DNA from 2 places in the Paenibacillus sp. FSL H3-0310 genome. Region 1 is predicted to be linked to the other one. Evidence: a T-box and tRNA genes for the amino acid it is inferred to sense, from the RefSeq annotation. Region 1 holds a T-box; the other holds one or more tRNA genes.

The links. The T-box of region 1 lies ahead of trpS (tryptophan--tRNA ligase). A T-box ahead of a tRNA ligase gene usually reads a tRNA of that ligase, here a tRNA-Trp.
Region 2: it encodes a tRNA-Trp, which carries the amino acid that the T-box ahead of trpS (tryptophan--tRNA ligase) is inferred to sense. The anticodon was not compared.

Annotation. Positions count from the first base shown of each region.
Region 1 is NZ_JBBODC010000001.1:455,537-470,892, forward strand. Features, by position in the region: gene MHH63_RS02180 (aldose 1-epimerase) at 1-941, opposite strand, end outside; T-box leader at 1,076-1,315, shown strand; gene trpS (tryptophan--tRNA ligase) at 1,379-2,365, shown strand; gene MHH63_RS02190 (hypothetical protein) at 2,368-2,556, opposite strand; gene MHH63_RS02195 (metal-dependent hydrolase) at 2,662-3,663, opposite strand; gene cyoE (heme o synthase) at 3,896-4,828, shown strand; gene MHH63_RS02205 (SCO family protein) at 4,852-5,469, shown strand; gene MHH63_RS02210 (DNA primase) at 5,565-5,912, opposite strand; gene MHH63_RS02215 (MFS transporter) at 6,045-7,232, opposite strand; gene MHH63_RS02220 (hypothetical protein) at 7,503-7,940, shown strand; gene MHH63_RS02225 (transglutaminase domain-containing protein) at 8,004-9,149, shown strand; gene MHH63_RS02230 (peptidoglycan D,D-transpeptidase FtsI family protein) at 9,323-11,398, shown strand; gene MHH63_RS02235 (peptidoglycan D,D-transpeptidase FtsI family protein) at 11,430-13,535, shown strand; gene MHH63_RS02240 (Cof-type HAD-IIB family hydrolase) at 13,611-14,378, shown strand; gene MHH63_RS02245 (DUF456 domain-containing protein) at 14,437-14,922, shown strand; gene MHH63_RS02250 (putative polysaccharide biosynthesis protein) at 14,949-15,356, shown strand, end outside.
Region 2 is NZ_JBBODC010000001.1:270,539-285,894, reverse strand. Features, by position in the region: gene MHH63_RS01515 (BMP family ABC transporter substrate-binding protein) at 1-589, opposite strand, end outside; gene MHH63_RS01510 (AraC family transcriptional regulator) at 917-1,672, shown strand; tRNA gene MHH63_RS01505 (tRNA-Leu) at 1,809-1,887, opposite strand; tRNA gene MHH63_RS01500 (tRNA-Cys) at 1,902-1,975, opposite strand; tRNA gene MHH63_RS01495 (tRNA-Gly) at 1,985-2,059, opposite strand; tRNA gene MHH63_RS01490 (tRNA-Gln) at 2,066-2,140, opposite strand; tRNA gene MHH63_RS01485 (tRNA-His) at 2,160-2,235, opposite strand; tRNA gene MHH63_RS01480 (tRNA-His) at 2,279-2,354, opposite strand; tRNA gene MHH63_RS01475 (tRNA-Trp) at 2,378-2,451, opposite strand; tRNA gene MHH63_RS01470 (tRNA-Tyr) at 2,458-2,543, opposite strand; tRNA gene MHH63_RS01465 (tRNA-Thr) at 2,549-2,624, opposite strand; tRNA gene MHH63_RS01460 (tRNA-Phe) at 2,653-2,728, opposite strand; tRNA gene MHH63_RS01455 (tRNA-Asp) at 2,739-2,816, opposite strand; tRNA gene MHH63_RS01450 (tRNA-Met) at 2,842-2,918, opposite strand; tRNA gene MHH63_RS01445 (tRNA-Val) at 2,936-3,011, opposite strand; tRNA gene MHH63_RS01440 (tRNA-Glu) at 3,067-3,141, opposite strand; tRNA gene MHH63_RS01435 (tRNA-Ser) at 3,160-3,252, opposite strand; tRNA gene MHH63_RS01430 (tRNA-Asn) at 3,256-3,331, opposite strand; rRNA gene MHH63_RS01425 (23S ribosomal RNA) at 3,392-6,318, opposite strand; rRNA gene MHH63_RS01420 (16S ribosomal RNA) at 6,581-8,138, opposite strand; gene MHH63_RS01415 (nucleotidyltransferase-like protein) at 8,564-9,442, opposite strand; gene MHH63_RS01410 (DUF2614 family zinc ribbon-containing protein) at 9,570-9,935, shown strand; gene MHH63_RS01405 (glycosyl hydrolase family 18 protein) at 10,053-11,774, opposite strand; gene perR (peroxide-responsive transcriptional repressor PerR) at 11,986-12,417, opposite strand; gene MHH63_RS01395 (DUF4097 family beta strand repeat-containing protein) at 12,544-14,445, opposite strand; gene MHH63_RS01390 (GNAT family N-acetyltransferase) at 14,491-14,961, opposite strand; gene gatB (Asp-tRNA(Asn)/Glu-tRNA(Gln) amidotransferase subunit GatB) at 15,084-15,356, opposite strand, start outside.

The DNA.
Region 1 (15,356 bases):
GACAGCTCAAGACTTTGACCTGGTTCTACCTTCAGCAAGCCCGTGAAGGAAGGGTCATCGGAAACGTTAGGAGCATCCGGGAGCCAGGTGTAAGGTTCGATGCACAGAAATTGATCGGCCGGCCCTTTGGTATACAGGACCCAGTGACGGAAATGATTCTCGTCAGCTGTATAACGAAGACCATAACCATCATCGCGTAATAGCAAGGCTTCTACGGGCTGCTTGTCACCAATACGTAGAGCAGTATCAAAATTAGTTCCCTGGAGGTTGATTCCAGAGTTTAGTGAATCTAGATCACCAAGTGGAATTAGATTGCCGCTAGGGAGCAATTCATCGTTTAGTTCATAAATGCTGTTTACGGGCAGCTTGAGATTCCAGCGTTCAGGTTCTCCATCGATCATAAACCAGGTGTGATAGCCGATCCCAAAGGGAATACGATGATCGCCGAGATTTGTAACCTTTAAAGTCTGGCTGAGCCGGGCATCCTGAAGCCTGAATGTCATTTCGAATTTGAGTGGAATGGGAAATTGCTCCATCCAGTGCGGATCATCTTCAGTAAGGAATTCAGTAGTGACTGCACAACCGTCCTCGTCTTCTTCAATATCGCTGACACACCAGGATTGAGTCCGGTGTAGACCATGGATATGATTGTCACCAGCGGTATTCTGGCCAAATTGATAACTTGTACCCTCGAATTGAAATTTTCCTTTACGAATTCTTCCGGGTGGAATTAAGAGCGGGATGCCAAAATGGTAAGGTTTTTGCATAAAGAAAGCTTGATCGCTTTCATCAGGCCGCCGCAGAATTTCCCGTTGTTCTTTTACATCAAACAATGAAATCACGTTGTTTCCTAGTCGCGGCAAAAGCGTGACTTCCAGTTCGCGGCTGTGCAAAATATAAGTATCATAACCGCCCCACTGCCCTTTGGTCACCTGTTTCATGAGATATGCTCCTTTATCGTAACTGTAATCGAATAGAACATGGATAACCTTATCATAACAGATTTATGCGGAAGTGGTTAAGTGATTTGACAACTTCTCTTTATGGTTCTATGATGAAGGCATTAAATTATGATGAGAATGTGATGACGGGGACAAGTAGACAGGAAATGCACCTTCAGAAAGCCGGTGGTTGATGCGAACCGGTAGGACACTCCTGATGAATGGACCCCTGAGCGCCGCGCTTGAACGGGAGCAAGATGCCCTAGTAGACCGGCCGGATCTTCCCCGTTAACGGAAGACTAAGGCTGTTTCCCTTTGACTATACAAAGGTTAAGCAGCGAATAAGGGTGGCACCACGGTCTCACGTCCCTTGCGGATGAGGCTTTTTTTGCGTTCTCGGAAATCGGAAATTACATCTAACGGAGGTCTATATTATGTTGAAAAAAGTAATGTCAGGCATACAACCGAGCGGTTCTCTAACTTTGGGTAACTATATCGGAGCGCTGAAAAATTTTGTGAAGCTGCAAGACGATCATCAATGTTTCTTTATGGTTGTCGATATGCATGCGATCACCGTTGCTCAAGATCCTGCGGCACTGCGTGAGCAGTCTGAAGCTGTAGCTGCACTCTTTATCGCGGCAGGAATTGATCCTGTGCGTTCGAATGTATATATGCAGTCTCATGTGCCTCAGCATGCGGAATTGGGCTGGATCATGACTACGCTGACGGCAATGGGCGAGCTTGAGCGTATGACACAGTTCAAAGATAAATCATCAGGTAAGGATTCAGTTGGCGCGGGCCTATTCGTATATCCTTCTTTAATGGCAGCAGATATTCTTGTTTATAATGCGGATCTTGTGCCAGTAGGTGAAGATCAGAAGCAGCACTTGGAGTTGACCCGTGATTTAGCTGGCCGATTCAATAACCGTTTTGGCGAATTCTTTACGATTCCTGAACCGTATATCCCTGAAGTGGGCGCACGCATTATGTCTCTGGATGATGGCACTAAAAAAATGAGCAAGAGCAGCCCGAATGCAGGCAGCTATATTGCCCTGTTGGATTCACCGGATGTGATCCGTAAAAAAATCAGCCGCGCAACGACTGATTCTGGACGTGAAGTGATCTTTGATCCGGCTAACAAGCCAGAGATTAGTAACTTGATGAGTATTTACTCGGAATGTTCTGGAATGTCCCTTCAGCAAATTGCCGATCGTTATGAGGGACAAATGTATGGTGGCTTTAAGAAGGATCTTGGGGAAGTGGTTGTATCCACACTTGAGCCTTTGCAACAAAGATATCATGAAATTCGCAGTTCAGGTGCGATCACTGATATTCTTGCCGAAGGTGCTGAACGCGCACGTATTGTTGCAGCTGAGACGTTGAATGGCGTAAAAGAGCGGATGGGCTTTCTGCCAGCTCGTTAATTTTAGTCAGAGCTTAAGCTTTCCTGTTTGCGTCTAATTCTGGCTTTGAGGATAAATCCCCAGCCAATATTCATTACGCAAAGAAAACCAAGCAGAAGTGCCAGCCAGAAGCTATAGCTGATCGCGATTGAAGCGGCAGTGAGAATAAGAATAGAAGAACAAGCGAACCAAAGTGAGAGTCCTTTACCCATTAAGAGCCTTCCTTTCCGTGTCTGCTAAAATGAATCCCGGAGTATTATAAAATACTCCGGGATTTTTTGTGATTATAGAATAGATCTCTCAGTAAGTCTACAGTTTCATCGTAAAGAACCAGGGTCGATGGAAAATCGTTTGTCGAGCTTATCACTGCTAAGCCAGCCTACATAAGTATTTAAAGGTTTATATTGGTTATCCATAACTAATACAGCCACAAAAGGGTATTGTTTGCGGTGTAAATAACGAACGTCTCCCCAGCGCACCATATATCCTGAAGGAAGCTCCTCCACTTCGGCAACCGCATAAGAGGTGAAATATAGAAAGGACTGAATATCTGGATGCGACTTGGATATTTCCACAGCGGGATGATTCGAGCAGACCGCATGTTTGAACCATTCCAGGCGGTTGTTCAGTAGCTGTCCAACGTCATAGCTGCCGTCTTTTTTCACTTTAACTACGTTCCAGCGTTTAAGTGAAATTGTAGGGATTACAATATAACGTTCACCAGCATTATGGTGTATATCTTTAAGCTTGATGTTTCGTGTAAGGCGGGCATGAACAACCGTTCTCCAAATATAATAAAGAATGGTACAGGCATAAAGCGTAATAAATAAAGGTTTGGGCGGCACAATCCCAGTGATCCAGAGTAGAATAGCTGCGATATGGCTGCCAAAAATAAATGGATCGAAAATGTGGATGATATTCCAGGCAATCCATTTCTCAGTAAATGGACGGGCGGCCTGGGTTCCATAGGTGTTAAACAGATCAGAGAAGACGTGCACGCCTACGCCTATGAAACCCCAGAGTGCAACATGGCTTAAAGCTGCCAAATCAGTAAATCCAAACAGAGGCCCTAAGACTAGGGCAATCAGAGCGGGCCACAAAATTAGAAAAGGCAAGGAGTGTGTGATTCCCCGGTGATTACGAATATATATTGCATTGTCCTTTAGTCTTAATGCGGTATCGGCATCAGGAGCTTGTGAGCCTAAAATCGTAGCCAGCATAACGGCCCCGGCCAGTTTAGGGTCAGAAGCAACGACAGGATCTACGAATGAAAGTCCGGCTAACCCTATGCCCATAACTAAATGTGTAGCGGTGTCCATTGGTCAGTTCTCCTTTGTTGTTCGGAAGTACATTATTAATAATTACCCAAATACAGCTTAGGTTATTAACGGGCTGGAAATAAATATTGTCACGTAATTGTCAAATTCATGAACATACTGTGCCATGACTGTCAAAGTCTCCTCGGGTTTGATATGATAAAGTTAACAGCGAAGTCTATTTAGTGCTTCGGCTAGAACGTTAGAAGTTCGTTTAGAAGGAGGATCATTTGGTGTGGATAATCATATAACATTTCAAGCTTCTTCCGATTCTGCAGCTATGTCTGCAAAATCTCCACCGGAAGGTGCAAGTTGGCGTGATTTCATTACCGTAACAAAACCCGGTATTATCCGATCTAACCTCATCGCTGCCTTTGCAGGATATTGGCTGGCTTCAGGTTGGGATGTTCAATACGGCAGATTAGTTCTGACTCTGCTCGGTACAATGCTGGTTATGGCTTCGGCCTGTGTTTTTAATAACTATTTCGACCGTGACCTGGACATGAAGATGGAAAGAACGCGCGATCGGGGGCTTCCTACAGGACGACTGAAACCCAAAACCGTATTGCTGTATGCTATTGGGCTAGGGATTGCGGGCTTGATTGTACTATTTGCTTTTTCCGGAGTTTTAGCCGGTCTGTTCGGGATTGTAGGGATGTTCGTTTACGTTGTAGTATACACCCTTTGGTTGAAACGGACATCAACATGGAGCACTTCAGTAGGTGCGATCTCTGGAGCTATGCCACCGGTAATTGGCTACGTTGCAGTTACGGGAACAGTTGATCTAGGGGCTTGGCTGATGTTTGCGATGTTGTTTCTGTGGCAACCTCCCCATTTCTGGGCACTCGGGATTAGACGTAAAGAAGAATATAGAGCCGCTGGATTTCCGCTGCTGCCTGTAGTCAAAGGAACACGTCGTACGAAGTTTCAAATGATTCCTTATGTAGCACTGTTGCTGCCTATTCCAGTGTTAATGTACGCCTACGATTATGCAGGCATTTTTTATCTGGTAATTTCAACAGCGCTGTCCCTGGCTTGGTTAATCATAACCTTGATGGGCTTTGCAGCAAAAGATGACGAAGTCTGGGCGAAGAAGAACTTCCTCTTCTCCATTAACTACCTAACGGTAAGTTTGATCGTACTTGTATTGAATACGATTCACGGTTAAGAAGAGGGAGGGTATTATTGTCCGTGCAGACCTTTAAGCGTTATAAATGGACCTGGATTCTACTATTGCTTGCTTTGGTAATGGCTGGTTATCTGGCAGTTAATTCTTTGAATTTAGGAAAAGAAAAACTGCCGGTAATCGGAGAAGTGCAGGACTTTTCACTTGAAAATGTGGATGGAGACCAGATTACTCTGGCTGATACACAAGGTAAAGCGCGGCTGGTATACTTTTTTTTCACACAATGTCCGGATGTATGTCCTATAACTACGTTTCTGTTATCTCAGACGCAGAAAATTCTGGTCGACGATGGCAGCTTTGGAAAAGATACGGCGTTCGTCTCCATTTCTTTTGATCCAGAGAATGATACGCGTGAAGCCATTAAAAGCTTTGCGGACCGTTTCCAGGCAGATTATAAGGGTTGGTACTTCTTACGGGGGGATCAGGAAGTCATTCGTAAGCTGGCAACTGATTCTTTTAAAGTACTAATTGCAGGGAATAGTAAAGAAAATTTCGTACATGCCAATCGCATAGCATTGGTTGATCGAGACAATCGTCTCCGTGCATTGTATGACGCAGGGGATACGGATAACATAACGCCTGAATTTCTTGCCGATAGGCTGAATGAATTGGCTCGTGAATAGAACCTAACCGCATAACAGAAACGCCTTTTTCGAATCCCATTTATTGAAGGATAACGAAAAAGGCGTTTTTAATTTCTTAGGCAATATATCGCGAATCAAAAAGGAATGGATTCAGGGTAAATGATGAACTCTTCCAGACCCGCTTTTTCAAGCTGATTAATATTGTATTCATCTGGAGTGCCTTCCACTCCGGCATAACCCCGGCGTGTATAGATGTGACCAGCATCGGGAAAGGCATCGCGGAGAATCCCGCGTATTTTTTTGCCTGAACTGTCGTTATCCATATAAAGATATACTTCTCCATCTCCTACTTTTTGTCGCAGGGACTCGAGTTTGAGCGTATTTAATGTACCAAAGGTACAGAGGATTTCGACTTCCGGTACCAGCACGCGTCGTAATCTGCTGCGATCGTTTTTGCCTTCGACAATAATCGTAATGGACATTTGCTGACAATCACCTCCGGAAATGAAGTCTGAACTTACAGACTCATTATAGTTTACCGAAGGAGGAGCAGTTTTAACAACTGTTTCTACAGGAAAATCTTCATTCCCCGGGAAATGTCGTAAAACAATAAATCATGCGGCCCGCCCATTCCATTTGGAAGAGTAGGTAGACAGCTTGGTTGAATTTTTTGGCGGAAGCAGTAATAGTGCAACCATCAGCAATAGAAAGGCAATGAAATAAGGTGAAACAACGGCTCTTAATTGTCCTGCGGCCACAGGGCCTGCGAATGCGCCTAGTGACATGGCTATCGACTGCATGGAGAAGGTGCGTCCCATACGTCCTGGTCCACCTAGACTAATAAAGAGCGATGCCATTGCAGGAAATAATATTCCTTTGGCTGCACCCAGCATAAAGAGAATAACGGAAGCGGGAATGCTGTGAAGTGAGGCGAGCGCAAAAAAACAAAGGGCCATACCTAGCAAGGCCACGGCTATTCTTCCTCCTGGGGAAAAGCGGTTCAGGAAGAACAAACTGAGTGTTACCAAAGCCCCTAAGCTAAGGAGCGATAAAAGAATGCCTGTGGAAACAATGCTATTACTTCCGGTCTGAGATAGAGGAAGTTCAAAAAACAGAACCCCTTGTGAACAAGAAACGAAAAAAGGCAGCAGATAATAACGTTTGGAAACTGGATTGGCATCGGATATAGGGACCGAAGGAAGATCCTGTTTTTTTAAAGGAGGTGCTGCAGAGTTTACAGGGCGTACTAAACGCCGGGCAGGTGCCGGTACACTGAAAAAAGCCATGATGCCTGTAGCGATAAGCAGCCATCCCAATGTGGTGAAGGTGCCGGAATAGCCAGCTTTAGCTACGATAAAGGCCCCCGCTGCCGGGGATACCACTGAAGCTAAGGTATGAACGATACCATGTCCGGACATATATTTCCCCTGCTCAGTAGCATCAGATGATAATGAAGCCAGCAAGGTCATGCACGCTGGAGAGAGGAAGGCGAGCGCGAACCCGCTTGCTGCTCGTAGCATCAGCAAATGCCACGGAAGCTGAGCATGAGCCTGCAGCAGTAGAATGGCTCCCGCAGTAACAAGGCTAAAGACGATGTAGCGGCGGCTGCCATTACGATCGACGAGTACGCCTGCGAGCAAATTGCCAGGAAGATGGGTTAACGAATACATACCCATCATCCAGCCAATAAAGGCGGGTCCCGCACCAAGAGAGATGGCAAAGGGCGTTAGAATAGGATACTGTGCATGTAAATCAAAAAACGCCAGAAAAAGAAACAGGTACAGCCACAGCGCAGTTTTCACAGGGAAACACCTCCGAGAGCCACCTACAATAAAGATTAATGCAGGAAGGCGGATTTTAAGAAGATCAAATTTAAGCAACTACTTGTACTTTACGTGGGACAGAGAGGGCTTATACCGCTTTTTTAATTCCTATAAGCAGGTATACCTTTCTCTGGCTGTGGAACCATGAATTATGATGGGCATTCATGTATAATAATTAATATTGGCGTCATGTCTATAGAGGAGATAATCCTTAGGACGAAACTAGGTGATAGGGGTGTTGTGAGGTTGATGGATCCAGAGGTGTGGTCACAGTTTATTAGAGAGAATTGGTTAGTTATTGTTATTGCGCTCATCCTGTTGTTCGCGGTTGTTAATTTGGTCAAAACGATGTTGAAATGGGCGATTGTCATTATTATCGTTGTAGGTCTATTCATCTATAGTGGTGTGACAATGGACCAAATTGGTAACGCTGTGAATAAGGTGGCAGATGGAACGGTAAGTACGGTGAAGAAGGAAGCACAAGAGGTTATGCTTAAAGAGGCGCAGGATGCGAAGTACACTTCAAATGGTGACGGAACATTTACGATCACAACTCCGAATATTGAAGTGAAAGGTACTACTGGCGAAGATAAGGTAGAGGTTACTTTCCGCGGAGTTAGTCTTGGGAAGTGGAGTATTACTGATACCACACAAACATTTATCGAGGAAGCTCGGAAACATCAATAAACGGCCTCAGTTTAAATCATTATCAAAAACAAGCAAGCGGGCGACTGAAAGGGGAGATTGGATATGATAAACGGTTGGTTGACTAGTCTGAGTGATGCAAATATCATCTCCATCGCCCTCCTGCTGGTAGTAGTCTTTTCACTATTGCAAGGCTGGAGCAGAGGGTTCTCAAGTGCTACCGGAAGATTATTCGGTCTGCTGGGAACAGGACTGTATACAATAGCTTCTTTGGTGCTGGCCATTCCTGCTGCGGCTTATCTCAATCCTCATGTACAGACTTGGGCAGCAGGAATAAGTCTGCCTGATAAACAGCTGACCCAGTGGCAGCAAATTTATTATACGGCTGTGTCTGTGCTGGCGGAATCGCCGCTGGTGCGGTTTCTATTGTTGTTATTGCTCTCTTATATCTTAATTCGCATGCTTCTGGGATTGTTGTCTATGCTGCTCCCATTCCATCAGCTACGGCGCACCAAGACATTTAAGGACAGAAAGATTACGCAAGTAAGCCGTATGGGCGGAGCTATCATAGGATTAATTATAGGCTTGACTCGTGGTTTAATTATTGTGCTTGCTCTCTTCATTTGTGTTGGCCTAAATCCAGAAAGTCAATTTAGCCGTTATGTGGAATCTTCTCCGATCTACAGTCAAAGCGCTGCCGCTGTATTTGAGCCCTTTGTTGGGGAGACAGTGCAGAAAAAGCTGCCTATTCTGACGAAGACCGTTGCAGCTGAGATGAATGATATCCTGCGCAGAAAATATGAAGTTATTGATCATGACATTCCACAAGATATTGTGGGTGCGGCTGAAGATATTATTGGACAAGCGCAAGGAGACGAGAAGAAAGCCAGACTACTGTATGATTGGGTAGGAACACGAGTAACTTATGATTACGCCAAAGCGGAAAATTATGAAAAAAATAGAATTTGGCATGAACAGACCCCGCAGGATACCTTCGACACACGCATAGGGGTATGTATTGATTATGCACGTCTTTACGCTGTAATGGCCCGCTCCCAAGGATTGCAGGTGCGCGTTGTAACGGGTCAAGGCTATGATGGTCGAGGCGGGTATGGCGCACATGCCTGGAATGAAGTTTATATAAGTGACCGGCAAGCTTGGATTCCATTGGATCCCACTTGGGCGAGCAGTGGGGATTGGTTTAATCCGAAGGATTTTGACGATACGCATATTAGGGAGAACGCACTCTGAGTGAGGGCGCCGCACTCCTTCCGTGTGGTACAATAAACTCATACCAACCGCTCTAACACAAATGCGAGTGCAATGCTCACAATCAGCTTCTTAGAAATCACCTTCATTATAAGAGCAATGTCGCTGGCTAAGGCAATTCAGACATTATTTTTATATAGAAGGGAAGAAAGCTGGTGAGCTTTGGGAAGCAGCTCCCGCCTGCGGACGGGAAATCTTCGAAACATTCTGTAGGTCTGAGATTGAATCTGTTTTTCTTTGGCACTTTTTTTATTTTTTGTATCATTATTGTGCGTCTTGCAGGTTTGCAGTTTACTGAGGGAGCTTTGCTGACAGAAGAAGAGATCAAACGGGATACGAAGTTTGTTCCGCTGGCAGCCATGCGAGGGATTATTTTTGCTGCCGGGGGTGAGCAGATAGCCTATTCTACACCTGTTGAGTCGCTCTATCTTACCCTAAATAAGGAATATACAGCTAAAACCACCGATAAAGTAACGGGTGAAACCTCACTAACGGAAAAAGCGAAAAATAAGTCTAATGACCTTGCAGCAAGATTAGTAGCGGAGTTTGAGAAATATGGAAGTGCAGATGCCCCTAAGTTAACGCAGCAGGACGTGCTGGATTTACTTGATCTGGACTTTAAAAAGTATCTGGGTTATGTACCGCGTCGTATAAAAGCAGGGCTAACTTCAGAAGAAATAGCTTATTTCATGGAACATAAGGATGAATATCCAGGTATTACCATTGTGGAAGAAAGTGTACGCCACTACGATAAAGATACGGTAGCTGTGCAGACGGTGGGTTTTGGTAAACCTTTTAAATCAACCGAAGACATAGCGATGTACAAAAATATTCGTAGTGCAATGAAAGACAATTCTTCACCGGGACTTATGTATAAAACGGAAGAATATGTAGGATTTGATGGTCTGGAAATGCAGTATCAACGCGAACTGCGCGGAGAAAATGGTTATCAGGTCATTTCGGTCACTCCTCAAAATATGGCGGAGAAGGTAGAACAGACCGTTCCCCCTGTAAAAGGCAATAACATTTGGATGACCATTAATAAGAATGTTCAGATGAAGACTGAACAGGCCATATTGGATCAGATTAAATGGCTGCATACCAATGCTGTTCAAGGCGAAACTCATCCTGATGCTTTAACAGGTTATGCAGTAGCAATGGAAGTAGAGACTGGGAATATTGTCGCTATGGCGAGTATGCCTGATTACGATTCGAATGTATGGACAAAGGACTCGCTGCCTACATCTGTCTGGAATAAAATTATGAATAATCATCTGAATGGTACAATTACCTCGAATTCTTCCGGGAGATCGGGTCATGATTTTAGCTCACTTGTATTCTTGGGATCGACCATTAAACCGTTAAGTGTATTAATTGGTTTAAATGAAGGATTTTTTAACACCTCGAGCACCTATCCCGATGTGGGGATTACCTATTTCGGTAAGGATGATAAATCATCGGTTAGAAATTCATCAGGTCACGTCTATGGAAAATTGTATCCGGCTGATGCTATCAAGCAATCCTCTAACGTATTTATGGTAGATATGGTCGGAAAGCAACTATACAAGAAATACCTGGGGGATAAAGGTGTAGAGGTCTGGGACGAATATATGAAAAAGTTCGGACTGGGTGTGTCAACACAAAGTGGTCTTCCCGGTGAATCACCAGGTCAGATTAACTATACAGATTTCAAGGCTGCAGGGAGCTCACAGGCCGCGCTCATCTACGCATCTTTTGGCCAGCAAGGCAGTTATACTACATTACAGCTTGCCCAGTATGCTACTACACTTGCAAATGAAGGTGTGCGAATTAAACCGCAGCTTGTAAGTAAGATTACTGATGCGCAAGGTAAGGTGGTTAAGGAATTTAAAAAAGAAGTGCTTAATAGCGTAACCTTTGATAAATCGTTCTGGAGAGAAATCAAACAGGGAATGAGCAGTAAAGTTAGTGCTTTTGACGATTTTCCTTATGATTTTGCCCGTAAGACAGGAACCTCTGAAAAAACGGATAGAAAAAATATAAACCGTGATAACGGGGTCTTTATTGCCTTTGCTCCACGTGAGAATCCAAAGCTGGCTGTAGCGGTTGTGATTCCGGAAGGCGGCTTTGGCTCCAATAGTGCAGCTCCGGTTGCCCGTAAGATTTTTGATGCTTATGATTGGGAATATGGGCTGGATGGGGTTCCGAAGAAGAATATTCCACCTGTGGCAGATCCCGTTCAAGAACAATAAGCTTAAATTAGAGAAAAAGGAGAGAAAAACTGTGAGTTTTTTCCGTAAGCAGGCCTCACCTCCTGACGAGACCAGCAGCAAAAGTTCCATTGGCCTGCGACTCAACGTGTTTTTCTTTAGCACGTTCGTTATATTTTGCGTAATCATCATCCGACTAGCTGTTCTGCAGTTTGTGGAAGGTCCAACTTTAACTGAGGTAGAGACGAGTAGAGATACTAAAAATGTACCGTTAGCTTCCATGAGAGGGGTTATATACGCTGCAGGTGGTGAGAAGCTAGCTTATTCCACACCTGTTCAATCGCTGTATATCACACTCAATAAAGAGTATACGGCTAAGGAAACAGATAAAGTCACCGGTAAAACAACGCTGACCCCAGAGGCTAAGGCCAAGTCTGATGCATTGGCAGCCAAGCTGGTAGCTGATTTCAATAAATATGGGGATCCAAATGCAGAGAAGATGACGGAGAAAGATGTAATTGATGTGTTGGATTTATATTTTCGTAAATCACTTGGCTTTATGGCACGGCGAATTAAGGCTGATCTGACTACTGAAGAAGTTGCTTATTTCATGGAACATAAAGGAGAATATCCGGGGCTTGAGATTGTCGAGGAGAGCATTCGTCATTACGATAAAGATACGGTTGCTGTACAGACGATTGGTTATATCAAACCCTTCAAATCCGCGAACAGTCTTAATATTTATAAAAACATTCTAAGTGCTATGAAAAACAATCCGGAGCCAGGGCTAACGTATAAGGATGATGAATTTGTTGGATTCGATGGGCTGGAGCTGAAATATCAGCGTGAGCTTCGCGGGCAAAACGGCTATCAGGAAATTTCCGTCAATCCACAGAATATGGCGGAGAAAATTGAGCGTGTCGTTCCGCCTGTCAAAGGAAATGACATCTGGACAACGATTAATAAGAACGTTCAGATGAAGACAGAACAGGCGATAACAGATCAGCTCAAATGGTTGCACTCTAATACCGTACAAGGCAGAACGCATCCGAATGCTTTAACGGGATATGCAGTAGCGATGGAAGTAGATACTGGCAATATTGTTGCTATGGCGAGTATGCCTGACTATGATACGAATGTTTGGACAACGGGTTCTTTATCTGCAGATGTCTGGAACAGTATTATGGATAACTATCAGAACGGCACGATAACTCCTATTTCTTCAGGAACCTCAGGGAATGGACTAAGATCTGTATTGCTTCTAGGTTCAACGATTAAACCTTTGAGTGTACTCGTGGGCCTGAATGAAGGGTTGTTTTCAACTTCATCGTATTATCAGGATAAAGGTTTTGCGACTTTTGGTAAGTCTGGGCATGAAACGAAGGTAAGAAACTCTTCTAACCACGTATATGGTTCTTTGGATCCTGCTAGAGCCATTGAGAAATCCTCGAATGCATTTATGGTCGATATGGTCGGTAAAAGATTGTATGACAAATATAAAAGCAAGGGGATAGACATCTGGGATGTCTATATGAAAGAGTTCGGCCTTGGTGTATCTACGGGAATTGACCTGCCAAATGAATTCTTGGGTCAAAGAAACTATACCAATATAGAAGCTGCTGGTAGTGCGCAGTCCGCACTGGTCTATGCCTCTTTCGGACAACAAGGAAGTTATACAGTAATGCAGCTTGCGCAGTATGTTACAACACTTGCTAATGAAGGACAGCGGATTAAACCTCAATTGGTTAGCAAGATTACTGATGCAGATGGAAATATAGTCAAAGAGTTTAAACGTGAGGTGCTCGATGAAGTAACAAACTTCGATAAGTCCTACTGGAATGAAATTAAGCAGGGGATGCGAAGTGAAGTTAGTGCTTTTTCTGATTTCCCTTATGACTTTGCCCGTAAGACGGGAACCTCTCAGCAAGTAGCTAAGGGTGAAATTCGCGATAATGGGGTATTTATTGCATATGCTCCACGTAATAATCCTAAGTTGGCTGTGGCGGTTGTAATCCCTGAAGGTGGTTTTGGTTCACAAAGTGCGGCACCAGTCGCACGTAAAATATTTGATGCCTATGATTGGGAATATGGCCTTGATGGAGTTCCAAAGAAAAGTCTCCAGTCTGGCAATAATACTAATGATAATGCGAAGGAGGGAGAGACTACAGGTACCGAGTAACTCTGACCCTATGGCTAAGATTTAAAAAATAAACAGCTTCTCAATAGAGAGCATACAAGAATGGAGGGGTGGCAAATGATTGCCAAATACCGCCTGCTTGCATTGGATATGGATGGAACCCTACTGAATGATGAACAGATAATTACACCCACAACGGTGGAATGGATTCAAAAGGCGGTCAACGCAGGCGTTCATGTCTGTCTGTCGACAGGCCGGGCATTTGTAAGTGCCTTACCCTATGCAGAGCAGCTAGGTTTAGAGACACCGATGATCACTGTGAACGGCAGTGAGGTGTGGAGAGCGCCACATGAAGTATACCGGAGATCGCTAATGGATCCCAAGCTGGTACAAGAAATGTATGATCTTGCAAAAGCAGATGACATCTGGTTCTGGGCTTATTCTCTGGACGAAGTTCTTAAACAGGATAACTGGGATGGGGATGTAACGGGTAGAGAATGGCTTAAATTCGGTTATCACACTGAAGATGATGAGCTTCGTCATAAGCTGTTGCTTCGTCTTCAGGATATGGGTGGACTGGAGATTACGAACTCTTCTCCACACAATCTGGAGATTAATCCTCTAGGCGTGAATAAGGCAGCAGGAATAAAGGAAGTCTGCAAGCTGCTGGGAATAGAAATGTCGCAAGTTGTAGCTGTGGGCGACAGCCTTAACGATCTGGCGGCGATCCAGCAGGCTGGGCTTGGGGTTGCCATGGGCAACGCGCAAAAGACGGTTAAACAAGAGGCTGATGTTGTGGTGGCGACCAATAATCAAGACGGGATTGCCGAGGTCATCCAAAAGTATATCTTTACCGAAGCTGCAGCCTCTGTAGGCAGCAAATAATAAAAGCAGTACTGCGAAGTGAATCCATGGAGCATTATGCTAGTAGGAGGTTAAGGAATTGACGATCCTGGGTTGGATTCTTATTATTGTTTTGTTTGCTGTAGGATTGGCAGGGGCTGTGTATCCCATACTGCCGGGTGCGTTAGCGATCTATCTTGCCTTTTTTGTATACGGCTGGTTCTTTTCTTTTGAGCCCTTTGGGGTTTGGTTCTGGATTATTCAAACACTGATCGTTGTAGTTCTTTTTGTTGCTGATTATGTTGTAGGAGCGTGGGGTGTCAAAAAATTTGGCGGTTCACGTTCATCGATTATCGGGAGCACGATCGGGCTGATCTTGGGACCTTTTGTTATTCCAGCTTTTGGTCTTATCATTGGACCATTTCTAGGGGCTTTTATTGGAGAACTGATCGTGGGATCTTCCCCGTCTAAAGCTGCTAAGGTAAGTGTTGGCTCCATACTCGGCTTATTTAGCAGCACCTTGGTCAAAATCGTGTTGCAGGTAATTATGGTCGTCCTCTTTTTTATATGGGTCGCCCGGTTTTAATTTAACAGTGAAGAAGGGGAAAGAGTTTGTCCAAGAAAGAGTCTTTTGTTAAAGGCACGCTTATCCTTGCTGCTGCAGCTTTGGTGGCAAGGGTACTCGGGCTTGTCCAGCGGGTGCCGCTGGAGCATTTATTTAATGATGTTGGTAATGCTTCATTTACACAGGCAAACACAGTTTATTTAATGTTATTACCGCTGGCTACAGCAGGGATTCCAAGTACATTAAGTAAAATGGTATCTGAGCGTTATGCACTGAATAGACCAAATGAAGCTCAGCAGGTGTATCGGGCGGCATTAATCTTTGGTGTTGTAGTTGGCGTAATTATGAGCGCATTGTTATACATAGGTGCTCCTTATTATGCAGAATATGCAAAAGTTCCTGAAAGTACTTTGGCGATCCGGGCCATAGCTCCGGCACTCCTACTCTTCCCTTCT
Region 2 (15,356 bases), 180 kb from region 1:
AGAAAGCATTAATCCCCGGAATATCCATACCGCCGACAAACCCAATCACATTCTCAGGGGTAGCATTCGGCATATCCGATTGTGTAGCTAATGCTGCTACGGCACCTGCCAAGAAAGATACTTCATTTGTCGCATAAGACATGTTGTACATGTTATCTGGTGCTTCATCGATGTCAGTATCATAATTAATGAATTTTTTGTCTGGATACAATTCTGCCGTTGCATTAAACATCTCTGTAATTTCAGAACCGCCAGAAATAATTACATCCCAATCCTCGGAAGCGATATCGTTAAATGTAGGCTCCCATTTCGTTTTATCAACGCCCATTTCAACAACCTTTGTTACTGCACCAAGTTCATCCTTAACCTTTTGCAAGCCGTTATTAGCGGAATCAAAAAATGATTTATCCCCAAGTGTCCCCGGAATCAGCAATACAACCTTGAGTTTATCCCCTGCACCTGTTTCTCCACCCTCAGCAGCGTTTGATCCAGTATTCGCAGAAGAACCGTTATTGGACGTGTTATTCCCACATGCTGTGACCAGAACCATCACCATTAATAACAACAAAGAAAGAACTTTTTTATTCATTACTCTATTCCACCCCTAATTTTAGTTGGTTAGTAATCCGCAGAATCCCATCTTCACCCATTGTATAATTCACGGTTCAAATGGAAATTCTCTTTTTTCCAAATAAAGTATCATTAAAAGTAATAAATTTAACGTTTAGGCTCAAAAATAGCAATAAAAATACCATTATTATTAATAATCCGCTTTATTTCCGAACGAGATGGCCAGTCAGGTTGCGAACTTTCGGATTTATTGATACGATCATAACAAATATTATTAAAAATAATTATATGATTTCGGTCATAGTTTTGTACGATTCGGCTAAAACATAAGTATTGGAGGATCATCATGGATCGTGTTCTATATATTGTAAGTGCCACACATGAGCTAAATACTTATATCCCTCCACACCAGCATGAATGCTACGAACTAGTCTATTATTTACAGGGGGTAGGGACAACCAATGTTGGCCCACGAAGTTACCATTTTCGCTCCTCTTCTTTCGCGCTTGTGCCACCCAATCATAAACATGACGAGCACCACCGTGAGGATGCAAATGTATTATTTGTAGGCTTCCACTCGGAACACCCTAATATGAGTAATCTGCTCGGCATATATGAAGATGATAAAGATCAGACCGTTCTTCAAATCCTGCTGCGAATGAAAGCAGAGTTTACACGCAAGCAAGACGGATTCTCTGAGCTTCTAAACCTACAAATGAGCGAGATTACCGTCCATCTTATGAGGCTTCTTAGTGCCTCTGGATATCAATCCCCAACAGAAGATCGAGTACAATATGTCCTTAATTATATGAATGAGCATTATCGCCATAAATTGTCCGTCGAAACACTATCAGAAATGTCCGGATATAGTTACGATCGTTTTCGCCATCTATTTAAAGAACGTTTCGGGTCTTCACCCCTGCGGTATTTGCTGTTAAAACGCCTGGATTATGCAAAGTCTCTATTACGTCATACTCAGATGCAAATCTCTGAAGTATCCGCTGCTGCAGGTTTTGTGAACGATGCCCAATTCTGCAATATGTTTAAACGAGAAATAGGTCTTACTCCGCGAGCATTCCGCATTAATAATCAATCAGGTTAATCACTAATCAGATTAAAAAAAGCCGTTGAAATAGAGAAACTCTCTATTCAACGGCTTACTGCTGTAAACCCAAGGACATAAAGAAAAAAGGTTTGTAAGAATGCTTTTATAAGCAGTCTTACAAACCTTTTTAAGATACCGGCGAGAGGACTCGAACCTCCACGGTTTCCCACTCGATTTTGAGTCGAGCGCGTCTGCCATTCCGCCACGCCGGCACATATGAACTAAATGGAGGCGCCACCCAGATTTGAACTGGGGATAAAGCTTTTGCAGAGCTTTGCCTTACCACTTGGCTATGGCGCCATGAAAACTTGGAGCGGACGACGGGAATCGAACCCGCGACCCTCGCCTTGGCAAGGCGATGCTCTACCGCTGAGCCACGTCCGCATAAAATGGCTGGGGATATAGGATTCGAACCTATGAGTGACGGAGTCAAAGTCCGTTGCCTTACCGCTTGGCTAATCCCCAATAACATTTTAAAGTAAAATGGGGCGACTGATGGGTCTCGAACCCACGAATGCCGGAACCACAATCCGGTGCGTTAACCCCTTCGCCACAGTCGCCATATTAAGTTGATATTGTTGCCATTATTCATTTTAAAGTAAATGGGGCGGCCGATGGGTCTCGAACCCACGAATGCCGGAACCACAATCCGGTGCGTTAACCCCTTCGCCACGGCCGCCATATTAAACTTTAGAAAGAACTTGGCAGGGGCAGCAGGAATTGAACCCACACCAACGGTTTTGGAGACCGTTGTTCTACCTTTAAACTATGCCCCTAAAAACTGGTGGAGGATGATGGATTCGAACCACCGAACACTCACGTGAGCAGATTTACAGTCTGATGCGTTTGGCCACTTCGCTAATCCTCCAAGGATGGTGCCGGCGAGAGGACTTGAACCCCCAACCTACTGATTACAAGTCAGTTGCTCTACCAATTGAGCTACACCGGCATGGCACTCATTCTTTTGTGATGATAAATGGTGGCTCGGGACGGAATCGAACCGCCGACACGAGGATTTTCAGTCCTCTGCTCTACCGACTGAGCTACCGAGCCATGATGAAAATGGCGGAACCGACGGGATTCGAACCCGCGATCTCCTGCGTGACAGGCAGGCATGTTAGGCCAACTACACCACGGTTCCAAAAGATATAATTGCTTAAGTTAATTGGTTGCGGGGGCAGGATTTGAACCTGCGGCCTTCGGGTTATGAGCCCGACGAGCTACCGGGCTGCTCCACCCCGCGTCAGTAAGAAAGTGTTATGGTGGAGGCTGAGGGGATCGAACCCCCGACCCTCTGCTTGTAAGGCAGATGCTCTCCCAGCTGAGCTAAGCCTCCATAAACAACAATTGTTATTGTACCAAAGTCCACTAGGATAAATCAAGTGAAAATTTGGTGACCCGTATGGGATTCGAACCCATGTTACCTCCGTGAAAGGGAGGTGTCTTAACCCCTTGACCAACGGGCCATACTAATTAAAAATTTGTGGCGGAGAGAGAGGGATTCGAACCCTCGAGACGCTTGTGGCGCCTACACGATTTCCAATCGTGCTCCTTCGGCCAAACTCGGACACCTCTCCATATGGCTCCCCGAACAGGACTCGAACCTGTGACAACTCGATTAACAGTCGAGTGCTCTACCAACTGAGCTATCAGGGAATATTCATACCAGGCTTGATGCCTGAAAACTGAATCCGAAACGAATCTGCATTCTACGTATAGGATAAGCCCTCGACCGATTAGTATTGGTCAGCTCCATGCATTGCTGCACTTCCACCTCCAACCTATCTACCTCGTCGTCTTCAAGGGGTCTTACTAATTGGGAAATCTCATCTTGAGGGGGGCTTCACGCTTAGATGCTTTCAGCGCTTATCCCGTCCGTACGTAGCTACCCAGCCATGCTCCTGGCGGAACAACTGGTGCACCAGCGGTACGTCCATCCCGGTCCTCTCGTACTAAGGACAGCTCCTCTCAAATTTCCTGCGCCCACGACAGATAGGGACCGAACTGTCTCACGACGTTCTGAACCCAGCTCGCGTACCGCTTTAATGGGCGAACAGCCCAACCCTTGGGACCTACTTCAGCCCCAGGATGCGATGAGCCGACATCGAGGTGCCAAACCTCCCCGTCGATGTGGACTCTTGGGGGAGATAAGCCTGTTATCCCCAGGGTAGCTTTTATCCGTTGAGCGATGGCCCTTCCATGCGGTACCACCGGATCACTAAGTCCGACTTTCGTCCCTGCTCGACTTGTAGGTCTCGCAGTCAAGCTCCCTTATGCCTTTGCACTCTGCGAATGATTTCCAACCATTCTGAGGGAACCTTGGAACGCCTCCGTTACTCTTTAGGAGGCGACCGCCCCAGTCAAACTGCCCGCCTGACACGGTCCCCGTACCCGATTAGGGCACTAGGTTAGAACCTAGATACGATCAGGGTGGTATCCCAACGGCGCCTCCACCGAAGCTTGCGCTCCGATTTCTACGGCTCCCACCTATCCTGTACAGATCGTACCCAAATTCAATATCAAGCTGCAGTAAAGCTCCATGGGGTCTTTCCGTCTTGTCGCGGGTAACCTGCATCTTCACAGGTATTAAAATTTCACCGGATCTCTCGTTGAGACAGCGCCCAAGTCGTTACGCCATTCGTGCGGGTCAGAATTTACCTGACAAGGAATTTCGCTACCTTAGGACCGTTATAGTTACGGCCGCCGTTTACTGGGGCTTCGGTTCATAGCTTCGGGTTACCCCTAACCACTCCCCTTAACCTTCCAGCACCGGGCAGGCGTCAGCCCGTATACTTCGCCTTGCGGCTTCGCACAGACCTGTGTTTTTGCTAAACAGTCGCTTGGGCCTTTTCACTGCGGCCCCCTCGTGCTATTCACACTACCGGGGCACCCCTTCTCCCGAAGTTACGGGGTCATTTTGCCGAGTTCCTTAACGAGAGTTCTTCCGCGCGCCTTAGAATTCTCTTCTCGCCTACCTGTGTCGGTTTGCGGTACGGGCACCTTCTCCTGGCTAGAGGCTTTTCTTGGCAGTGTGAGATCATGACCTTCGCTACTATAATTTTCGCTCCCCATCACAGCCCAGCCTTAATGATGTGCGGATTTGCCTACACATCAGCCTCACTGCTTAGACGGACATCCATCAGTCCGCGTCACTACCCTCCTGCGTCACCCCATCGCTCATAGCGGATTACGGTGGTACAGTAATTTCAAACTGTTGTCCTTCGACTACGCCTTTCGGCCTCGCCTTAGGTCCCGACTTACCCTGAGCGGACGAGCCTTCCTCAGGAAACCTTGGGCTTTCGGCGGATCAGATTCTCACTGATCTTTTCGTTACTCATACCGGCATTCTCACTTGTGTAGTGTCCAGCGCTCTTTTCAGTACACCTTCAACCCCTACACAACGCTCCCCTACCCCAGATACATACGTATCTAGCCATAGCTTCGGTGGTGTGTTTAGCCCCGTTACATTTTCGGCGCAGAGTCACTCGACCAGTGAGCTATTACGCACTCTTTCAATGGTGGCTGCTTCTAAGCCAACATCCTGGTTGTCTGTGCAACTCCACATCCTTTCCCACTTAACACACACTTGGGGACCTTAGCTGATGGTCTGGGCTGTTTCCCTTTTGACAATGGATCTTAGCACTCACTGTCTGACTCCCGGCAATAAGTATATGGCATTCGGAGTTTGACTGAGCTTGGTAATCCTTGCGGACCCCGCACCCAATCAGTGCTCTACCTCCACTACTCTTATACCGAGGCTAGCCCTAAAGCTATTTCGGGGAGAACCAGCTATCTCCGAGTTCGATTGGAATTTCTCCGCTACCCCCACCTCATCCCCGCACTTTTCAACGTACGTGGGTTCGGGCCTCCAGTGCGTGTTACCGCACCTTCACCCTGGACAGGGGTAGATCACACGGTTTCGGGTCTACGTCCACATACTAATTCGCCCTATTCAGACTCGCTTTCGCTGCGGCTCCACCTTCTCGGCTTAACCTTGCATGTTAAACGTAACTCGCCGGTTCATTCTACAAAAGGCACGCCATCACCCATTAATAGGGCTCTGACTTTTTGTAAGCACACGGTTTCAGGTTCTATTTCACTCCCCTTCCGGGGTGCTTTTCACCTTTCCCTCACGGTACTGTTTCACTATCGGTCGCCAGGTAGTATTTAGCCTTAGCAGATGGTCCTGCTGGATTCATACGGGGTTTCACGTGCCCCGCACTACTCGGGATCCGTCTCGGAGAGAATACAGTTTAGGTTACAGGGCTTTTACCTCTATCGCGGGCCTTTCCAGACCTCTTCACCTACCATATTCCTTTGTAACTCCATGTGAGACGTCCCACAACCCCTAAGAGCAAGCTCTTAGGTTTAGGCTGTTCCGCGTTCGCTCGCCGCTACTGACGGAATCACTATTGTTTTCTCTTCCTCAGGGTACTTAGATGTTTCAGTTCCCCTGGTCTGCCTCTACATTTCCTATGTATTCAGAAATGAGTAACTGCGAATTACCACAGCTGGGTTTCCCCATTCGGACACCCCCGGATCAAAGCTTGCTTACAGCTCCCCGAGGCAGTTTCGTTGTTCGCCACGTCCTTCGTCGGCTCCTGGCGCCTAGGCATCCTCCGTGTGCTCTTATTAGCTTAACCTTGATTCTTCCGCAGGAAAATATCATACGATGACATTCTCTTTGGAATCATCTCACTAATAACATTTACTTGTTTGCACAAGTTGCTAAAAGATGTTCTAAAACGCAAATTCGTTTCGGTATCCAGTTTTCAAGGATCAAGTCTTACTTGAGAGCTTAAACTCTCAAAACTGAGCAACGAGTGAGTAACAGGCCTAAACCTGAGTTTTGGAAGCTTAGCTTCCGATTTGAATGTTCTCATTGCAGAGAACGATTCTCCATAGAAAGGAGGTGATCCAGCCGCACCTTCCGATACGGCTACCTTGTTACGACTTCACCCCAATCATCTACCCCACCTTCGGCGGCTGGCTCCCTTGCGGGTTACCCCACCGACTTCGGGTGTTGTAAACTCTCGTGGTGTGACGGGCGGTGTGTACAAGACCCGGGAACGTATTCACCGCGGCATGCTGATCCGCGATTACTAGCAATTCCGACTTCATGCAGGCGAGTTGCAGCCTGCAATCCGAACTGAGACCGGCTTTGATGGGATTGGCTCCACCTCGCGGCTTCGCTTCCCGTTGTACCGGCCATTGTAGTACGTGTGTAGCCCAGGTCATAAGGGGCATGATGATTTGACGTCATCCCCACCTTCCTCCGGTTTGTCACCGGCAGTCACTCTAGAGTGCCCAACATTACTTGCTGGCAACTAAAGTTAAGGGTTGCGCTCGTTGCGGGACTTAACCCAACATCTCACGACACGAGCTGACGACAACCATGCACCACCTGTCTCCTCTGTCCCGAAGGCCGCTGCTATCTCTAGCAGATTCAGAGGGATGTCAAGACCTGGTAAGGTTCTTCGCGTTGCTTCGAATTAAACCACATACTCCACTGCTTGTGCGGGTCCCCGTCAATTCCTTTGAGTTTCAGTCTTGCGACCGTACTCCCCAGGCGGAGTGCTTACTGTGTTAACTTCGGCACCAAGGGTATCGAAACCCCTAACACCTAGCACTCATCGTTTACGGCGTGGACTACCAGGGTATCTAATCCTGTTTGCTCCCCACGCTTTCGCGCCTCAGCGTCAGTTACAGCCCAGAAAGTCGCCTTCGCCACTGGTGTTCCTCCACATATCTACGCATTTCACCGCTACACGTGGAATTCCACTTTCCTCTTCTGTACTCAAGCCACCCAGTTTCCAGTGCGACCTCAGGTTGAGCCCAAGGTTTAAACACCAGACTTAAATAGCCGCCTGCGCGCGCTTTACGCCCAATAATTCCGGACAACGCTTGCCCCCTACGTATTACCGCGGCTGCTGGCACGTAGTTAGCCGGGGCTTTCTTCTCAGGTACCGTCACTCCGGTAGCAGTTACTCTACCGGACGTTCTTCCCTGGCAACAGAGCTTTACGATCCGAAAACCTTCATCACTCACGCGGCGTTGCTCCGTCAGGCTTTCGCCCATTGCGGAAGATTCCCTACTGCTGCCTCCCGTAGGAGTCTGGGCCGTGTCTCAGTCCCAGTGTGGCCGTTCACCCTCTCAGGTCGGCTACGCATCGTCGCCTTGGTGGGCCGTTACCCCACCAACTAGCTAATGCGCCGCAGGCCCATCCCTCAGTGACAGATTGCTCCGTCTTTCATTCTTCTCTCAGGAGAAAAAAGAAATTATCCGGTATTAGCTACCGTTTCCGGTAGTTATCCCAGTCTGAAGGGCAGGTTGCCTACGTGTTACTCACCCGTCCGCCGCTAAGTTATTTTGAAAGCAAGCTTTCAAAATAACTCCGCTCGACTTGCATGTATTAGGCACGCCGCCAGCGTTCGTCCTGAGCCAGGATCAAACTCTCCAATTAGTATTGAAAAGAGCGATATGCTCATTTTGAAACATCTGACGAGAAAATTAATTCTCTAATTTTGGATTTCACTTGCGTGATTTCCTACTCACTCGTTGTTCAGTTTTCAAAGATCAAGCTGTTTATTTCGTCGATGTGTTGTTCAGCAGCGACCTTTATAATATATCACAGCGTCCTCGTTTTAGTCAACCTTTTTTTTAATTTCTTTTTTCGGTTGTCTTTCGAATGTTTTCGAAAGCACATCTCTGTGTCAGAGGGACGAGTTATAATTTAACACATGAACAAGGAAAGAGTCAACCATTAATTTTTCTGAATAAATATGAGCGTTTCATATTAGTAAACAAACAAAAAGAGAGTGCTCAGCCTCTCCCTATCCTTGCTCATCTCTCTATAATTAAACATCTTCTGCTGTATCTAATTCATCTCTATAATGTATAGCGGATCGCATGCCCTTCTCCCTCGTGAACATCAGCCCAAGATGTAATCTCTCGGATTAGCGAACGAGAAACCAGCTTTCGTAAAACAAGGGGTAGTTCAGACTCTAATTGACTCAGACCTGAATGCTGCAGTAATTCTTTAATGCTCCATGCTTCCTTACGGCTATTCAAAATATTAAAGAGCAATAGACAACAATCCGTCATTTTGGACATAATCCCAAATTCACATGCAAGAAGCACAAGCTCAACACGTTGCTCTAAGGTCTCAGTACTGACCGTTAACTCCTCATAAAGTTTATGAACGGAGGTATTCATGCTTTTAACCTGCTCCCAAATAGCTGGCTCGGGGAAAGCACCCACTTCACTCACTTCTATTCTTGCCCAATGATATAAAGCTATCAATACACAGTTGTAAGCATCCATAATAAATCCAGCCTCTATATAGCGCTTGGATTTCACATACATATGCAAAAAGCGAGCAAACTCCATAAATGCGACCCGTTCCTTAATCGGTCCTTCAAATTGTAATATCTCGCGGCGCATTTCCTCGAGTATTCCCTTGGGGTCCCAGATCACTTCCCCCCTCATCAAACTGATAAGAAGTTCGTTATTATCCCCTGCCATAACAGCCTGCTCCAAAGCAAAAAGGCCGATATGGACTGACTGGGTCCGTTGGTCACCGGCAATGGTATGGCGAACAATATGCTCTCTATCCTGTTCTTCATGCAATACTAACACTACCATATCAAAATCTTGAAGAAGTGCGCTTTGAAACGGAATATCCCCATTCTGCCGCAAAACGACCGCTCCTAAAACATTCTCATCAAACGTTTCTCCACTCAACAAAGTTACATTGGACAATTCCATGCTTCCCTCCATTAAATTTGGCGATTTTGCGTCCAGTCAGTTATAATTCAGTTATAATTATTATTCTACATATGAAAGACAGTTCCTTCTGGACAACCCAACTATATTTAGTTAGGAGCAAACACTCATGAAGTTTAAAACGGCTAAGATCAACGCTTTTCGCACATGGGGATTACTGCTCACAATGCTCGGAATGGGACTTATGGTTTTGGGTACAGCGGGCATCGTGTTTTGGGGCTCAACTGGAAAAGTATTCGCTGGAATCGGTCTTGTAATCGGTTTAATCTCAATGATGGCAAGTCTTGCAATCTATTTCTGGGCTGGGATGCTGTCAACTAGCGCAGTCCAACTGGAATGCCCTGAATGTCACAAGCTGACCAAAATGCTGGGCAAAACAGACCGCTGTATGTTCTGCCATACCATCCTTACTATGGATCCAGCTGAGGCCAATATTACTGCGGAACAACTTAAGAGTCAGCAGCTTAATCAATAAAACACATCTTACAGAAGCTTATTACTAGCGATTTATAATGCAATCAAACATTTGCTAAATACAACAAAGGGGCCCCTATATTGGGAGCCCCTTTGTTTAATATGAATGAAATAATAATTACTTATGAATCCCTTGTAATGCCTCCCACGCAGACGGATTACTAAAGCTGCGATTCCATGAACCGATGCCACCAAGCCCTAAAGACTTAGCAAGCTCAACTCTAGCTTTTAAAGAAACTTTGTCTTCGATCCATATTTTTTTAAGAGCGCCATCCTCCTTATACTCAACGTAATTCTGCCCTGCTGCCTTATCAAAGGTTGGGGTCAGCTTCTTCTCTTTAATAATTTTTTCAACGGCATTCATACTAACCGATTTAGAGCTTACTTTGGTCTTGCCATCCACCTGGGCCTCAGTCCAGATTCTAGTATACAGTGGAATCCCTAGAATCAGCTTCTCAGGCGGCACATCGTCTTCCTCTATGATCCGGCTTAACGAGCTTTCTACCCACGGCAGAGACGCAACAGAGCCCGCTACAGGACTAGCAGCCCAATGCTCGTCATAAGCCATAACAATAAGATAATCAACTACTGAATTAAGAGCTCTACGATCAAGGAATGCTGACCACATCTCACTGTTGGATTTAGGGGTTACGTCTATGGAGACGATTAAGTTTTTGGCTTGAGCCATAGGTTTTAGCTCTCGCATAAATTGTGTAACATTCTCCCCGTCTTTCGTATATACATTCTCAAAGTCAATATTAATTCCATCCAGCTTGTATAAATCTGAATACTCGAGGATCTGTACGATCGCGTTCATCCGCTTCTCATAGCTCGACAATGCCTCAGTGGTTATGTCTGGTTCAAAGCTATTGCTGAGCAGCCCCCATACTTCCAAACCGCGCTCATGGGCCCACTGCACATACGCACTATCAGCCTGACTGCGCACATTCCCGTCACCATCTATGATACTGAACCAAGTCGGGCTAGCCACGTTAACGCCCGGAAGCTCACCGAATGTACTTGGGTCAGGTTTGCGTTGATAAACAGCTTCCCAATACAAATTCACTGACTTCCCTTTCCAGCTTCGTTCTGCCCGTGAGGGAGTGGTGCTTTTGGGTTCCACTGTCTTTTGACCGTCTGAGATAATATCACTGGCCTTGGCATAACCCTCATAACCGCTGCTTAACTGCACATACAGCCAGTCCTCATTTTCCTTATTCCAAATACTCACGATGGCGCCTGGGGACATATCGGCCACGATGGGTGCGTGAATCGACGCTTCGCTGCGAAGAGCGACTGTCTTATCACCTGCTTCACCTTTCACTTTCCCCAGCGGTACAGTCTCCCCTGCTGTCATTAACAGCACAGCCCCGGTAGTCGTATCCTCTTGAATCTCAAACCCATACAGGTCTTCTAAAACATCCGCAGGAAGATAAGTTATCTTTTCCTTAACTTCAGGTGCCAGCCGCAGCTGCAGCGGACGATTGTTCAGACTAGCATCGGTTTTATCCTCTTGCATATATAGAAGTTCACTTTCCGTTGATAGGATGACCGATTTAGTCTTTTCTTCATAACGAATAGATGAGTCCACATGTTCCTGCAGTAATGGTAGAGGTAAAAGCATGCTATCACCGGTCCCTGAGGCGGAATATCCTGTTAGCTCTCCTTTTACGAAGATAGGATGTTCTAGGCCTTTCCAGTCTGGATCGATGTGCTGGCGATTTGGCAATACAAAAAACACAACCCAATAAGCTGCTGCCGCAATGAGCAAAAGTCCAAAAAAGCGTCGGAAAAGACCTCCGCGCTTTTTGACGCGTTTCTGTCTATATCTTCTGTCCAAAATATATCCTCCAAATATTAGATGATTTTAAGTTAAGTCTAACAATACGATTATAACATCCACTTGGTTCCGGATAACCAGTATAAGTTAGTCATTTTCACTATATTTTGTTATTTTGAAAAAAAATAAAAACGTGAGTCCTCCGCTTTCGGATTTCACACGTTTATTGTGTAGCTTGGCTATACGCCCTTAAGTACAGTAGTATTCTGTCTTATTGTTGCTTCTCTCTGCAACATTTGCAAACTCCATGCAATTCCATACGCAAACCCGTAATTTTGAAGCCCGTTTCCTGCTCTGCATGTATCTCTACATCATGAAGCGAAGGATAACTAAAATCTTCAATCTTACCGCATAGCTGACAGATGACATGATAATGATCAGATACATTGGCATCAAAACGACTGGAACTATCCCCGTAGGTCAACTCGCGAACCATGCCGGCTTCCATAAACATCTTGAGATTATTATATACAGTTGCTACGCTCATGCTCGGAAATTTCGGCTCTAGCGCCCGGTATATATCGTCAGCTGTAGGATGATTCATTGCTTCCATCAAATACGTAAGAATCGCATGACGCTGGGGCGTTATACGGACACCTGTTGTCTTTAATTGTTCCAGTGCATGTTGTACTCCACTCCCCATTACTGTCACCGCCTTTTGAATTTAAAAATAAAAGAAATACTTCTTAAGATTGTAAGACCGATTTTTCAATATTGTCAACGAAGTCTATACATTATATTTATTATTATATAAGAAAAATTACTTTTTTCAATATTTCCTAACATTTAGATTGCTATTTCCTTCAACATGAAGCTTGAACTCGCCGGTCCCCACTTCACCTGATACTTTTTTCTTATCAATTGTAAGTTCAGGCAAATCTGAAGTAATATCACCATATCCACTGGATCCATTCACTGTATAGTTGCTTAACATCGGTAAATACAATTGAATGTCACCAACTGCGCTATAAATGTCCCAATCTCCAGCGACATCAGAAGAGCGAACATCAATGGTACCATTTAGAGATTCGGCATGTAGCTTGGATCTGGCTCCATCCACCTCTAAATTACCGTTTTTGGTAGTAATATCGATATCATTGCTATTTCCGATCGCACTAATATTGCCGACAGCCGTCGATAATTTCAAAGCACCGGTAACATCCCAAGCATTCATATTGCCTCCGCTCGTTGTTAAATCAACGCTGCCTTGAACAGATCTGGCACGGACAGCTCCATTCAGTGTTTTTCCCTTAACATTACCAAAGATACGATGAAGGATCAGCTCTCCATTCCCCGTTTCCAGAGAAATGTCTTCGATGGCTTCTACATTCTGCAACGTGATCCCGCCATTCATAGTGCGAACATCGAGATTAAAGCGGCGATCCTCCGGCAAGTAAATATCTAAATCCATGCGTGGCTGGCGTTTACCGGATTCTCCATAGGCCTTGCTATTCGAGGTGATTTTTATGTTGGGCCCTTCAACAACGTCCACAAAGGACTGTTCTGATATAGCTTCAGCCATCGGCCCATCCAACTGATCTACCCAAACTGTCGTTGTAATTTGAATATCATCCACCGGAGCACGGTGTAATAAAATATCACCATTAATACTATCAATAGATATTTTTGCTGTATTTAATTCCACCGGAACAATTAGCGGGGCTTTCTGATATTTGCTGCCTTTAGCCTCACCATAGTCCACTGCTGCTGCCGTCAGGTTTAGACTGACATTTTTCCATAGATATAAATAATGTTCTTGCTCTGCAACAATAAATACACTCGCAGCTAGCAATATAGCAGATAAAAGCCCACGTAAATCCAATCTGATTCTGGTTCCCTTGGCTGAACGGTTAGAGAAGATAAACATCAGCAGGAACTCAATCCCCCATAACACCGGGATGACTGGCCACCACTTCAAGAGCAGAAGCATATAGTCAGTTCCCTCTCTCCAATCCAAAAACAAAGGAACAGAAATAGCTATCAGTAATACAGAAGCCGTATATCTTCCCACGCGCCGCTTGCGAGGTTCATTGTCTTTACGCTGCACAACTGCTCTGGCAATTTCTCTAGCTCCTATAAATAAGCCACCGCATACTAAAATGACAGACACGGCCATTTCGGCATAATGTTCAATAAAGAACTGGAGCCATGTTGGTTTCTGCCGGAACAGAATAAGCAGGGCGCCCCCTAAGAGCAATAAGAGTCCAAAGGATATCCCAGGCTCGCTGACGATACTACGACGTTTAGGAGCCTCGTTTGCTTTGGTCACAGAAATAGCAAGATCATGATCCTCTGGGAAGCGAAGAAGCCTGTCCGCTGATTGCAATACGTCATACACGTTATAAAAATAGATCACTGGAATAATGAGCGCAAGTAAAATAAGCAGTGGAACATTGATCTGCATCCCGATGGATGAGAAATACAATAAAGCTGAGATATCCAAAAGAATTAGAAAGATGAAGGTGATCCCTTTTCGGAGAAGTCCAAAATACAAATGCCCCGTCCCAGGGATGAGTGCTGCCAGCAGTCCAGCAATAAATTTACGTTTGCGGTGGCGCCGCTTCGGACGCGGAGGAATAATCCTCTTCTGTATCTCATTTTCCTTAGTCTCTATATCAACAGAACCTTGCAGTTCTTCCTGCTCTGGGAGCATTGCAGAGTCATGTTTCATTTTGGACTCCTCCTTTCGTAAATAGTTGTCTATGAATATCTTTTTTCAAAGAGAACCACTCCGATGAAATTCAATCAATTCAACTCCTGGAGCGACTTCCTCCACACCGGTAGGCAGAAAACCATGTTTACTGTACAACGAAACGGCAGGTGTATTCTTTTTGCCTGTCGACACAATGAATTGCTCCATCCCTGCAAAATGCTCAAATACATATTCCAAAAGATGGCTAGCGATACCTCTACGAAAAAAGTCCGGCCCCACCATCATTCGTGTAATCGTCAATTTTCCAGGAGATTCTTCCTCTACAGCAACAGCACCCATTAGTTCCTCATCTTTATCGAAGCAGCCATAAAAACCCTCTTTTGAGCTGCTGAGCATTTCTCTCGTCTCCATCAGAGGTGGTATTTCACGAAAGCCTATAAGTTCAGCTTCCAGTCTATAGGCCTTATGCTGAAGACTCCATAATTCATTAACGGTGCTTTCATCCTGCAGATTTAGCTTGTTAATTGTATTCATCCTAACCAGTCCCCTTATATGCCGCTAAGGGCCTGCCGTTGCCGACAAGCCCTTAGCTTATTACATAAGTATATTACCCCAATTATAAACGCCGCTGGCGTCCTTTTACAGACGACAAGCGTTTAGCTGCTCAATACCTCGATGAGAAGTTTATTAGCAAGACCCGGATTCGCCTTACCTTTACTTTCTTTCATGACTTGTCCGACCAGGAAGCCGATTGCTTTCTGTTTACCCGCTTTATAATCTTCCACTGATTGCGGATTGGCGGCTACGACTGCTTCCACTATCCCTTTAATGGCACCTTCATCGCTGATCTGCACTAGACCTTTTTCCTCAACGATAACAGCTGGCAGTTTACCGCTCTCTAGCATTTCTTTAAATACTGTTTTAGCGAT